Regions from separate parts of the Dietzia sp. ANT_WB102 genome, predicted to be linked through region 2. Evidence: predicted binding sites of a transcription regulator. Region 2 holds the regulator's gene; each other region holds the start of a gene.

Region 1 (3,211 bases), 1.2 Mb from region 2:
CCCTCCCGCCACTGGGGACCGGCTCGCAGAACACCGCCGCCACCCCGCCGATCGGCATGGAGTCCGAGCCCGTCGCTGTCAGCGAGGTGCGGCGCGTGGATGTTGGCGACCGCCTGGTGGCCGGCGGCGACTCCCGCTTCGAGCGCTGGTGGGTGGCGTCGAAGTCGATGAACCGTGTACTGCCCGTGGAGATCTGGCGCCCGGCCACCGACGCGCCTGCACCGATGCTGTACCTCCTCGACGGCGTGGACTCCCCTTCCCCGAGCGGGTGGCTCCTGCCCGGCAACGTCCAGAACACCTTCGCCGGCGAGCACGTCACCCTGGTCATGCCGACCCGCGCAGACGGCTCCCTGCACGCCGACTGGCAGCGCGATGACCCAGTCCTGAGCCGCAACAAGTGGCAGACCTTCCTCACCGAGGAGCTCCCGCCGCTGCTGGAGGCCGGCGACATCCCGTTCAACGGCAAACGCGGCATGGCCGGTCTGTCGATGGGCGCCGCCAGCGCCGTGACGATCGCCGAACTGCGCCCCGATCTGTACGAGGCCGTGGGCGCGATCGCCGGCTGCTACTCCGCGCGCGACGACCTCGGGTTCGTCCTCGCCAAGATCGTCGCCGAGACGCGCGGCGGCAACATCGCCAACATGTGGGGTCCGCGCACCGACCCCGCCTACCGGGACAACGATGGGCTGCTCCACGCCGAGAAGCTGCGCGACAAGGCCCTCTACTTCGCCACCGCCACCGGCCAGCCAGACGCCACCGAATGGGACCGCAACGGCCACGATCTGCTGCGGTTCACCCAGGGCACGGGGCTCGAGATCGCGACCCACGCGTGCACCGTGGAAATGGACCAGCGGCTCGACGAGCTCGGCATCGACGCCCGAGTCGACTACCTGCCCACCGGCATACACAACTGGGATAATTTCGGTCGGTTCATCGCACCGATGCGCGATACCCTGATGCCAGCGCTGCGCTGACCGCTGCGTCCTCGACTTGAGGAGATGCCATGACCTCCACACCCACGGCCTCCGGATACCTCGCCCCTTCGGGTGCCGTGGTGTTCTCCCGGCGACTGCCCATGTCCCGCGAGGCGGCGTGGTCGGCCATCACCGATCCGGCCCGCACGGTGCGGTGGATCGGCTCGTGGTCCGGCGACCCCGAGTCGGGCAGCATCGAGATGACGATGTCAGCCGAAGAGGGCGCGCCCGCCGAGTCGGTGGAGGTGCTGCGGTGCGAGGCGCCGAGCCTCGTCGTCGTCAGGATCGGTTCGGGCGGCTGGGTGGTCACCGTGCGGATCGAGGGCGACGACAACGAGGCCACCGTCTCCCTGGAACAGGACATCGCGGACGCCCAGTCCGCGTCCGACATCGGTCCAGGTTGGGACTTTTACATGGACCGATTGGTCGAGGCCGAGGCGGGCCGGGATCCGGGCGCTCTCCGTTTCTCCCCCGACTACCACCCCGCGCTGGCCGGCCACTACCGGGCGCTGCTGGGTGGCTGAATCGGTCAGCTCCGTCTCTCCTACCACCCCTGTCGACAGCCACGGATTTCGGGAACATTTCCGCAGGTAGAGCGACTGTGTCGGACCGTCTTGCTAGCGTTTACTCTATCGAACACATGAGCGAGCGGCGGTGGCGGGAGCCGGGCCCGCAGGCGGGAGGGGACGGTACATGGACACCGAGCACACCGAGCCCAGCGGCGACAGTGCCAGCATCGCGGCCGCCAGCGCCGTCGCCCTGGAGGCGCTGTACACCCAGAACCGGGCCGCCGCGGCGCGGCTGCGGGCCTGCCACCAGCTGTGGGCCACGTGCCGCGACGCACAGGAGCTACGCGACATCGCCGCCGGCTACGGTCCGGGCCTTCACCAGCGCCCCGAACACGCCGTGATCGACCCCCTCGACATCGCCAGCGACCAGATCGTCGCCGTCTACGGAGTCCACCGCACCCGGGCCCGCAGCCTGCTCACCCAGGCCATCACCCTGGTCACTAGATTCGGCGCTCTTGTCGAGGCCATGGAAACCGGCCGACTCGACGAGGACACCGCCATCCTGCTCGCCCGCCGCATGCGCACCGTGGACAGCCTGCACCGCGACGATGTCCAACGCGACGTCCTCGACTGGCTCCTAGCCGCCATCGCCGCTGGCATCCGCCCCGGACGCGAGGCGATCCTGTCCAGGACCGACCGCATCATCGCCGCCCACGACCCTGCAGGAGTGCGCCTGCGCCGGGCCGCCGCCGTGCGCGAGCGTCGCATACGCCTACGCCGAGGCCTCGACGGCATGGCCGACCTCCACGCCCACCTCACCGCCGCCGAAGCCACCACCATCCACGCCATCCTGCACAAGGCCGCCACCAAGCAACAGCGACACGACACCCAGACCCGCCTCGAGACCACCCGCCAACACGGCGCCGAAAGTCTTGATACCGAATACATCCGCAGCATGGACGAACTCCGCGCCGACGCCCTCGTCGCCGCCTTCCTCGACCCCACCCCAGGACCGGGCGCGAGCCGCAGCCCACTGGCCACCCAGATCCGGCCCACTATCACCGTGCTCGCACCCCTGGGCCCCGACGGCGAACCCGAGGTCTACCTCCCCCGCGGCGGCCCGGCCACCATCGACGCCCTCATCGAACTACTCTCCCGCAGCATCGGCGCCACCGTCACCGTCCCCGACACCCACCCCGGTACCGCCGACACCCCCCACGGCGCCCCTCGCTACCGCCCCAGCGCCGCACTGGCCCACCGCATCCGCCTGCGCGACGGCACCTGCCGCCACCCCGGATGCTCCGTCCCCGCCGAGGCCTGCGACATCGACCACGTCCGCCCATTCGACCACACCAACCCCACCGCCGGCGGCCTCACCACCGAGGGCAACCTCATGTGCCTATGCCGGCAACACCACCGCTTCAAAACCTTCCACGGCTGGCGCTACCACCTCAACCCTGACGCCACCCTGACCGTCACCACCGACACCGGCCACACCATCACCACCAACCCCGACGGCCCCCTGGCCCGCTGGCGTCACCACACCACCAGCTCCCCAGACACCGACCCCAACATCCCGCCCCCACGACGCCCCTGGCTCAACCCCCATCCACACAGCACCCACTGGCACCGCCGAGCCCAACGCCTCGCCGCCGAACGCAAAGCCAACGCCACACCACCACCCGCCACCAACCCCGACCCCGACCCGCCGCCGTTCTGACGGGAACG
Region 2 (3,211 bases):
TGTGCAAGCCGTCGGCATCCGGCTGGAGCTCGCAGAGAAGTCTCCCGCACGCCACACGGAGCTCACTGCGAAGCTGAACCGATCCGAGGCAGTGGTGGAGGAGGCATGCGGGGCGTTGCGCAAGCGGCCGGGCGGAGCCCGGGTGATACGGGACCTGCGCTGGCTTCTCGCCGAATATCGGGTGGGCCTGTTCGCGCAATCACTCGGCACAGCCCGCCCGGTGTCAGCCGAACGGATCGATAAGGCGGTGGCGTCGGCGCTCGCGCCGCGGTCGTCCCGGTGACGTCGGTGGACTATCGGCTCGCGCGGCGCTCGCGGAGGGCGATGATTTCTCGTTCGAAGTCGTCGGCCGAGCTGAACTGCTTGTACACCGATGCGAAACGCAAGTAGGCGACTTCGTCCAGATCCTGGAGAGGGCCCAGGATCGCAAGGCCGATCTCATGGGCGGGGACCTCAGACACGCCGCCTGCGCGGACGGCGTCCTCGACCTGCTGTGCAAGGCGACGAAGGGCGTCCTCGTCCACCGAGCGACCCTGACATGCGCGCCGAACCCCGCGCACCACCTTGTCCCGGCTGAACGCCTCGGTGACCCCGTTGCGTTTGAGGACCGTCAGTAGAGGCGTCTCCAGCGTCGTGAATCGGTGGCCGCACTGGGGGCATTCACGTCGACGTCGGATCGCTTGACCCTCGTCGACCGATCGTGAATCGATCACCCGGGAGTCCTCGTGGTGGCATGTCGGGCAGTACATTCCCGTGGGCCCCTTCGTCGACCGGAATTCACGCGTCCCAGATCGTGCGACGGGATGCGGGACGGCAGACCACCGTCCCCGCTCATTCTAGGAGGCCTTACGGCCGGTCACGCGTAGGCGGGTCCGCCGAGGAACGCCACCGCGAGAAGCATGATGATGCCGAATGCGATCCCGCAGGCCAGCAGGGCCCAGGCAGGCACATCATCGACAACCCCCACGGGTGCAGGCGCTGCGATGTGGCACGCACGGACGTGATCAGTTGCTGCAGGGCGGACGAGCACCCGGCGTCCCGGAGCCACCGACATGACCGAGGCGGGCCGCGCGGTGCCCCTGGGCTTGACAAGAATCTCCGTGCGGGCGGAGATGTCGGTGGGGCGACGCGCCTCCGGGCCGGTCGCGGTGCGACGCGGCGCGTGACCGAAGCGCACGGGGGCCGGCTCGGCATCCGGACGGACTGCTCGTGTGGCCTTTCCCCGATGGTCATCGGGACAGACCTCGGTCCACTGCACGATCGGACGTGTGTCTGGCTGCATCTCCAAAACGGACATGGTGGCTCCCTACTCGATACGGTGTGCGAATCCGTATTCGCACACCCGTATGTCTGCATCAGTACATCTGTTCGAATTCGAACTCACCTAGAGTTGTATCACGCCGCTCGGACACGGTCATCATTCCGCGAGAGAAATTTCGAACACTTGTGTGGCGTGACGCATCCGTTGGCGTTAGGGTGTACACAGATGATGACGTCGAACATCCATTCGCCGAAGGGACCACACAACATGCCAAAGCCCGACTTCGAAACACTGACACCCCGACAGAAGAGCGTGCTGCTCCATATCCATGACACCGTCAAGGAGCGTGGTTATCCCCCGAGTATCCGGGAGATCGGTGACGCGGTCGGATTGCAGTCCACCTCGTCCGTGGCCCATCAGCTTCGGACGTTGGAGAAGAAGGGCTTCCTGACGCGGGACCCTCACAAGCCGCGCGCGGTCGACGTGCATGGTGTACCCGGACAGAAGTCTCGGGGACGCCGGTCACCGGCTGCGGAGCCCCAGCGGCCCGGCGGCGCGGTGGAACCCGTTTACGTCCCGGTGCTCGGCCGGATCGCAGCGGGTGGACCCATCCTCGCGGAGCAAGCCGTCGAAGAGATTTTCCCTCTGCCGTCGGATCTGGTCGGTTCCGGTGAACTGTTCATGCTGAGGGTTGTCGGTGAGTCGATGATCGATGCTGCGATCTGCGATGGAGATTACGTGGTGGTGCGGCGGCAGAACGTGGCCGACAACGGCGAGATCGTCGCGGCCATGATCGACGGGGAGGCGACGGTCAAAACGTTCCGCAACGACTCCAACGGTGTCTGGTTGTTGCCCCACAACCCGTCATTCAGCCCAATTCCGGGTGAGCATGCGACGATCCTCGGCAAAGTCGTAACGGTTTTCCGGAAGCTCTGATTTCGTATCCGGCGACCGCCGCCCCTCCCCCAGTTGGGAGTCAGGTGGCGCCGTCGTGCGAGCCACCTGCCGAGAATTCGGCAAGTTCTCCTGCCAAGGAGATAGGAAGTCGAACTACGATCTGGGTGCCGTCTTGGGTGTGTGCCTCCTCGAGCACCGCTCCCTCGGCGTGGACCCGTGAGACCACGTCACCGCGTGTGTAAGGGATGTCCAAGGTCACCTCGGTGTCTCCCGAAGCGATGATCTGCATAATCCGTTCGAGGAGTTCGTCCATGCCCTGCCCGGTGACCGCTGAGACGAACACCGCGTCGGGCAATGCGTGGTGCAGTTCGGCGAGCACTACCGGATCCGCAGTGTCCACCTTGTTGATCACGAGTAATTCTCGAGGTTGTTCTGCGTTTTGTTCCTCCACGACCTCATTAATCACCTTGCGCACAGCCTCGATCTGGCGAAGGGGGAATGCATCCGAGCCGTCCACAACGTGGAGCAACAACTCTGAGTCCACGACCTCCTCCAGCGTGGACCTGAAGGCCTCGACCAACTGGGTCGGCAGGTGTCGGACGAAACCCACCGTGTCGGTGAACACGACCGATCGGCCATCGGGCAATTCGGCCCGTCTGGTCGTCGGGTCGAGCGTCGCGAACAACGCGTTCTGCACCAGCACGCCGGCGCCGGTAATACGGTTCAGTAGGCTGGATTTGCCGGCATTCGTGTAACCGGCGATCGCTATGGAGGGCACAGTCGTAGCCCGTCGACGATGCCGTTTGGTGTCGCGAGCCTGCTTCATACCCTTGATCTCGCGTCGCAGACGGGCCATGCGCTCGCGGATCCGGCGTCGGTCGGTCTCGATCTTGGTCTCGCCCGGACCGCGCAGTCCCACACCGCCGTTGGTCCCGGCCCGTCCACCGGCCTGACGAGAAAGAGACTCGCCCCAACCGCGCAGTCGGGGCAGCATGTATTCCATCTGGGCGAGGGTCACCTGCGCCTTGCCCTCGCGGCTGGTGGCGTGCTGCG
Region 3 (3,211 bases), on a different contig from region 2:
GGGCATGGGCGCCATGCGCAACAGCATCATCCTGCGCGGCATCTGCGGCCGCGAGGTCTACCCGATCGAGTCCTCGATCGGGTTCCAGCAGTTCGGCGCTCCCGCTGCCCGGCATCAGGAGGCACGATGACCACCAACGCACAGACCTATACCGACCTCACCTGCACCAGCTCCACCCGGACCAGCACCTTCCACTCTCCCGCCGGGTTGGTCACTCTCGAGTCCCTGACACTCGACGCCGACACCGTCCACACCCTCCACGCCTGGTTCGATCACCCTGGTTCGGCCTACTGGGGGCTGCGGGGCACGACCCCGACGCAGGTCGAGGCGTCCCTGTCCGACTGGTCGGCGAACCCGCACCGGTCCTTGCACATGGTGCGCATCGACGGCCTGCGCGTGGGCCTGGCGGTGTTCTACGACCCAGCCGTCGTCGAGCTCGTCGGTCGATACCCGCACGAGCCCGGCGATCTCGGGATGCACTTGCTCGTCGCGCCGGCCCGCACCCCGGTACCCGGGACGTCCGAGGCCGTGATGGGTGCGATCGAGCCGCACGCTTTCGGCCGGAGCCAGCGGTAGGTCCAGCCGCGACTGTGTCAGGCCCAGCCGCAGTCGCGATACAAGGCTCCGATACTCGGGAGCCGGGATCGGGGTCAGTTCTGCGGCGACAACGAGGTCTCGGCAAGTGACCCCAGCCGCTCACCCACCGAGCCCTCTACAGACTCCGTGGCGGACCCGGTATCGACCTGGCCCTCGAGCGAGGCGCCAACCAGCGGCACACCCGCGAGCACTGCGCTGACAGACCCCTCGACGTCCCCCTGGAGCAAGGCATCCGCGGACTCAGCGGCCGGGTTCAGAGCCATGCAGATGATGCCGACAGGCACCTGCATTGGCGCCCCCATAACGGTGGCGGCGGCGCCCGCCGCGGAACCGACGTTGCAGATAAGCGTGGCGGCGGACCCCAGCGGCCCGGTGGCGTAGCCGGGCAGAGAACCCGTGACGGAAGCGGGGGCCAATTCTCCGACCTGGCCCAAGAAACCCCCCTTGGATTCCATCGATCCGGGAACAGAGTTCGAGCCGGCGGCTCCTGAACCCTGGGCTGCTGCGCTTCCCGCCGAGACGACGAGAAGTGCGGTAGCGAGTGATCCGGCATACGTGAGGAACTTGGACATGGAACGCCTCCGAGGTTGAACTTCGCGGGGCATCCACCCCAAACCGTTAGGAAGAGTGCATCATACTTCCGGTCGAAGTGGGCGGTGTCTACTCAGGCGTTATAGCCCCATCGACCGTCAAAGCCCACTATGGGCTGACATTAATCTCAGGCGCTGTTCACCCTTGCCGTATCGGACCCCCGCACGTAGAATAGAACACCCATTCGATAGGGCAACGGCGGCACCGGAGGGGCTGGACTCGTGGGAGACAACGTTGATCACGCAACCAGTACCTCGTCCCCCTCGTCGTCGTCGTTCTCGTCGAGTCCATTAGCTGGCCTGCGTGCGGACGTGCGTGCGGGGTGGATGGCGGAGAATCGGGCGGCGGCGCAGCGGTTGGTGGCCTGTTACGAGTTGTTTCGCCAGTGTCAGCGTCAGGAGGAGTCCGGGGTGGGGGCGGGTGAGTGTCGGCCCGGGCATGCGGTGGTCGATCCGGTCGAGGTGGCGGTCGGGTATGTGGTGGCGGTGATGGCGGTCTCGACTAGGCGGGCCGAGGCGATGATCACCTTCGCGTTCGATCTGCATACCCGGTATCCGGCGGTGCTGGCCGCGCTGTCGGCGGGGCGGCTCGATCAGCGTGCCGCGCAGGTGCTGGCCTCGCAGATGGCCACCGTCCACGTCGACGTGCTGGAGTTGGTGCAGCAGCAGGTCGTGGAGGATTACCTCGCCGCGATCGAGGGCGGGATCCGGTTGGGGGAGAAAGCGGTCCGCGGCAACGTTGATGCGATCATCGCCCGCTACGACGCCGACGGTCTGCGCCTGCGCCGCCGGGAGGCCGCGCGCACCCGGGGCGTGCGGTTCCACAAAGGCATCGACGGGATGTCGAGTGTGTCGGCGACACTGGCCACCGAAGAGGCCGCCGTGCTGGCCGAGGCGCTGGACCACCGCGTGGCCGACCACAAGTACGCCGACGCCCAAGCCCGGGCCAACACCGCCGCCAACGTTGATGCGGCCACCGCCGGCGACGACGGCGCCGCCCGCGACAAGGACGAGGACTATTCCCTGGCCGAGCGTCGCGCGGATGCGCTGATGTCCCTGCTCTGTGGCGATACCGGCCTCACCGGTCCCCCCGGCGCTGCCGGTCGACCCGGCGCCGGCGGTGCTGCTGGTGTGGGATTGGTGCCGTTGCGGCCGCAGGTCACCGTCATCGCCACCGGCAATGATGCCCGCGATGAGGGTGGGGTGCGGGTGGAGTTCACCCGCACCGGTCAGGCCGCCCTGCAGGCGTTGCTGGACCTGCTCGCCGCCAGCGACGGCGCCAGCCTCGAGCGCCTCGATCCCGGTATCGGCGCCGCCGACGACGCCCGGGCCGCCCTGACCTACCGGCCCGGCGCCGCGCTGGCCCGCCGGATCCGGTTGCGCGATGGCACCTGCCGCCACCCCGGCTGCGCGGTGCCGGCCGACCACTGCGACCTCGACCATGCCGCCCCGTTCAACCACGCCGACCCCGACCGTGGTGGTCACACCGTCGAAGGCAACCTGGTGTGCCTGTGCCGGCGCCATCACCGGTTCAAAACATTCTCCGACTGGAGCTACACCCTCGCGCCCGACGGCACCCTGCACGTGACCACCCCGGACGGCTCCACCATGCGCACCCGCCCCTGCGGGCCGCTGGCGCAGTACCGGCGCGAGCAGGCCGATGCCGAGACCCAGGCATGGCAACGCCAACAACCCCGCAACCCCGACCCCACCGACACCGACCCCACCGACGCCGAGCCGACCTTCTGGTCCCGCCGCGCCACCCGCCACCGCACCGAACGCGCCCGCACCGAACACGCCCGCACCGCACCCGCGCCCACTTCAGGCACGAGCAACAACGACCCCGCAGCCAACCAGACCAGCCCCAACACCGTCAGTCGCTGGTGGGCCCGCAACACACCCCACCACAGCGACATCGAAAAGGGCATCCGAACCCTCCTCCACGACCACCTCGACGAACTCATCGACCCACCACCATTCTGACCTGACAAGAATCGTGGTTCTCCCCTGTCGACTACCGGCGT
Region 4 (3,211 bases), 1.8 Mb from region 2:
ACCAGGTGCTTCCATATGACTTCGAGACGTTTGACGCCAGCGGTACCGCTGCGCGGATCGGAACGTTCCGGTGTTCGGACGGCGAGACCGTCTTCTGGACGGAGGATGATGTCGCCTCGATGGGCGACCTCATGCGGATGGTGCGGTCGTCGTCGACGATGCCGGTGTGGATGCCGCCCGTGTTGATCGACGGCGAGTACTACGTGGACGGGGCCCTGGGCCGTGACGGGGGGATCCCGCTGTCGGCGGCTCGTGAGGCGGGATTCGAGAAGTTTCTCGTAGTGCTGACCCAGCCTGAGGGGTACCGGAAGATCCCGCCCCGTCGCCTTACCCCGTTCTATCGTTCCTACTTCCGCCGTTTTCCTGCGGTGGGGGAGGCACTCCAGCACCGGTGGGCGCTCTACAACGAGACTCTCGACGAGATCGAGGCGTTGGAGCAGTCGGGGGATGCGTTGGTCTTCCGGCCGGAGCGGGTGATGATCAGGAGTTACGAGCGGCGGGTCGACCGGCTCGCCGAGGCGTATGTCCTGGGGCGCGAGCAGGCCCGGCGCGAAGTCGACACCTGGCTGGACTTCTGCGGGCTCTGACCTTGGCTAGGCGCGAAGCACCGCGGTCGCCTGGAGTGCGCGACCGCGGCGTTCCGTGTAGTCGAGTCGGATCAGGAGCCGAAGAGCGCTGCGCCACCGCTCAGGGTTCCGAGAATGTATGCCGGGAGCCTCAACAGGCCGTCGATTGCGGCTGAGCCGAAGGGGCCGGGTGCAAGATTGGCCGATCCGATTGCTAAGCCTTCCCAGAAGTCAGAGAACATAGTGAGTTCCTTTCGACAGTGCTGGCCACACGCTGTGACCTACGTCTCACAAGCTACGGCGGGGGGCTGGGATTTACTACCGCAGGCCAACTTCGAGAGGTCACTTAAGCCATTTACTAAGCCATTCTCTGCAGATTCGTCCGTTGGTGAAAAGCCACCAATTTGTGAGTTTTCCCGTCTCCGCGCGTGAGGTGACGCCGTCGGGCGGCTGCGGCGTGAATGGCGAGCGGTGCAATCGGCAGTCGTCAAATCGAACCGTGTGGTTGCCCGGTTTTGACCCTTGCCTGCTCGAATGTGTGTGCGTAATGTAGAACACAAGTTCGATACTGATTCGCCACCGAGAGGTGAAGGGGTGGGGGCGCATGGGCGGCAACGCAGACCGCGCGGCAGGGGGCCCGCCTTCGTCCGGTGACGGCGCCGACTCCTCGTCGCCCAGTTTGTTGGCCGGGGTGCGTGCGGGGTGGATGGCGGAGAATCGGGCGGCGGCGCAGCGGTTGGTGGCCTGTTACGAGTTGTTTCGTCAGTGTCAGCGTCAGGAGGAGTCCGGGGTGGGGGCGGGTGAGTGTCGGCCCGGGCATGCGGTGGTCGATCCGGTCGAGGTGGCGGTCGGGTATGTGGTGGCGGTGATGGCGGTCTCGACTAGGCGGGCCGAGGCGATGATCACCTTCGCGTTCGATCTGCATACCCGGTATCCGGCGGTGCTGGCCGCGCTGTCGGCGGGGCGGCTCGATCAGCGTGCCGCGCAGGTGTTGGCCTCGCAGATGGCCACCGTCCACGTCGACGTGCTGGAGTTGGTGCAGCAGCAGGTCGTGGAGGATTACCTCGCCGCGATCGAGGGCGGGATCCGGTTGGGGGAGAAAGCGGTCCGCGGCAACGTTGATGCGATCATCGCCCGCTACGACGCCGACGGTCTGCGCCTGCGCCGCCGGGAGGCCGCGCGCACCCGGGGCGTGCGGTTCCACAAAGGCATCGACGGGATGTCGAGTGTGTCGGCGACACTGGCCACCGAAGAGGCCGCCGTGCTGGCCGAGGCGCTGGACCACCGCGTGGCCGACCACAAGTACGCCGACGCCCAAGCCCGGGCCAACACCGCCGCCAACGTTGATGCGGCCACCGCCGGCGACGACGGCGCCGCCCGCGACAAGGACGAGGACTATTCCCTGGCCGAGCGTCGCGCGGATGCGCTGATGTCCCTGCTCTGTGGCGATACCGGCCTCACCGGTCCCCCCAGTGCTGCCGGTCGACCCGGCGCCGGCGGTGCTGCTGGTGTGGGATTGGTGCCGTTGCGGCCGCAGGTCACCGTCATCGCCACCGGCAATGATGCCCGCGATGAGGGTGGGGTGCGGGTGGAGTTCACCCGCACCGGTCAGGCCGCCCTGCAGGCGTTGCTGGACCTGCTCGCCGCCAGCGACGGCGCCAGCCTCGAGCGCCTCGATCCCGGTATCGGCGCCGCCGACGATGCCCGGGCCGCCCTGACCTACCGGCCCGGCGCCGCGCTGGCCCGCCGGATCCGGTTGCGCGATGGCACCTGCCGCCATCCCGGCTGCGCGGTGCCGGCCGACCACTGCGACCTCGACCATGCCGCCCCGTTCAACCACGCCGACCCCGACCGTGGTGGTCACACCGTCGAAGGCAACCTGGTGTGCCTGTGCCGGCGCCATCACCGGTTCAAAACATTCTCCGACTGGAGCTACACCCTCGCGCCCGACGGCACCCTGCACGTGACCACCCCGGACGGCTCCACCATGCGCACCCGCCCCTGCGGGCCGCTGGCGCAGTACCGGCGCGAGCAGGCCGATGCCGAGACCCAGGCATGGCAACGCCAACAACCCCGCAACCCCGACCCCACCGACACCGACCCCACCGACGCCGAGCCGACCTTCTGGTCCCGCCGCGCCACCCGCCACCGCACCGAACGCGCCCGCACCGAACACGCCCGCACCGCACCCGCGCCCACTTCAGGCACGAGCAACAACGACCCCGCAGCCAACCAGACCAGCCCCAACACCGTCAGTCGCTGGTGGGCCCGCAACACACCCCACCACAGCGAAATAGAAAAGGGCATCCGAACCCTCCTCCACGACCACCTCGACGAACTCATCGACCCACCACCGTTCTAGGTTGACTGGCGGTCTGACGGTCGGCCTGTGGCCGCGATGGGCTCAGCTGCGAGCATTAGGAGACCCTGTGTAGACAGACCAGTCTGTACGAACTATCGTCTGCGGCATGACCGACACGGCAGCCGCCCCCAGTCCCGCCCGCCCCGTGCGCGCACCCAAGCCCAAGGGCCAGTGGAAGATTGACGGCAAGCTCGAGCTGAATCACAACGAGGTGTTCAAGGCCGAGGACGACGCGCTAAACGTCAAGCAGCGCATCATCGACGTCTATTCTCGCGAGGGCTTC

Evidence for each region. The regulator LexA, encoded in region 2, represses DNA repair genes until DNA is damaged. The targets are predictions, from matches to a motif close to CGAACANNTGTTCG.
Region 1: a site for LexA is predicted at 1,608-1,621, ahead of FQ137_RS04960 (HNH endonuclease signature motif containing protein). Genes of this name have one in related genera too.
Region 3: a site for LexA is predicted at 1,362-1,375, ahead of FQ137_RS14015 (HNH endonuclease signature motif containing protein). Genes of this name have one in related genera too.
Region 4: a site for LexA is predicted at 1,118-1,131, ahead of FQ137_RS02115 (HNH endonuclease signature motif containing protein). Genes of this name have one in related genera too.

The regions. Positions count from the first base shown of each region.
Region 1 covers NZ_VOBA01000001.1:1,082,033-1,085,243, reverse strand. Annotated here, with positions in the region: gene FQ137_RS04970 (alpha/beta hydrolase family protein) at 1-974, shown strand, start outside; gene FQ137_RS04965 (SRPBCC domain-containing protein) at 1,004-1,498, shown strand; gene FQ137_RS04960 (HNH endonuclease signature motif containing protein) at 1,668-3,203, shown strand.
Region 2 covers NZ_VOBA01000001.1:2,245,726-2,248,936, reverse strand. Annotated here, with positions in the region: gene hrpA (ATP-dependent RNA helicase HrpA) at 1-283, shown strand, start outside; gene nrdR (transcriptional regulator NrdR) at 294-749, opposite strand; gene FQ137_RS10345 (hypothetical protein) at 857-1,297, opposite strand; gene lexA (transcriptional repressor LexA) at 1,487-2,197, shown strand; gene hflX (GTPase HflX) at 2,238-3,211, opposite strand, start outside.
Region 3 covers NZ_VOBA01000002.1:503,865-507,075, reverse strand. Annotated here, with positions in the region: gene FQ137_RS14030 (lysine N(6)-hydroxylase/L-ornithine N(5)-oxygenase family protein) at 1-130, shown strand, start outside; gene FQ137_RS14025 (GNAT family N-acetyltransferase) at 127-576, shown strand; gene FQ137_RS14020 (hypothetical protein) at 651-1,169, opposite strand; gene FQ137_RS14015 (HNH endonuclease signature motif containing protein) at 1,515-3,170, shown strand.
Region 4 covers NZ_VOBA01000001.1:471,210-474,420, reverse strand. Annotated here, with positions in the region: gene FQ137_RS02120 (patatin family protein) at 1-587, shown strand, start outside; gene FQ137_RS15300 (hypothetical protein) at 659-808, opposite strand; gene FQ137_RS02115 (HNH endonuclease signature motif containing protein) at 1,171-2,928, shown strand; gene FQ137_RS02110 (nitrite/sulfite reductase) at 3,035-3,211, shown strand, end outside.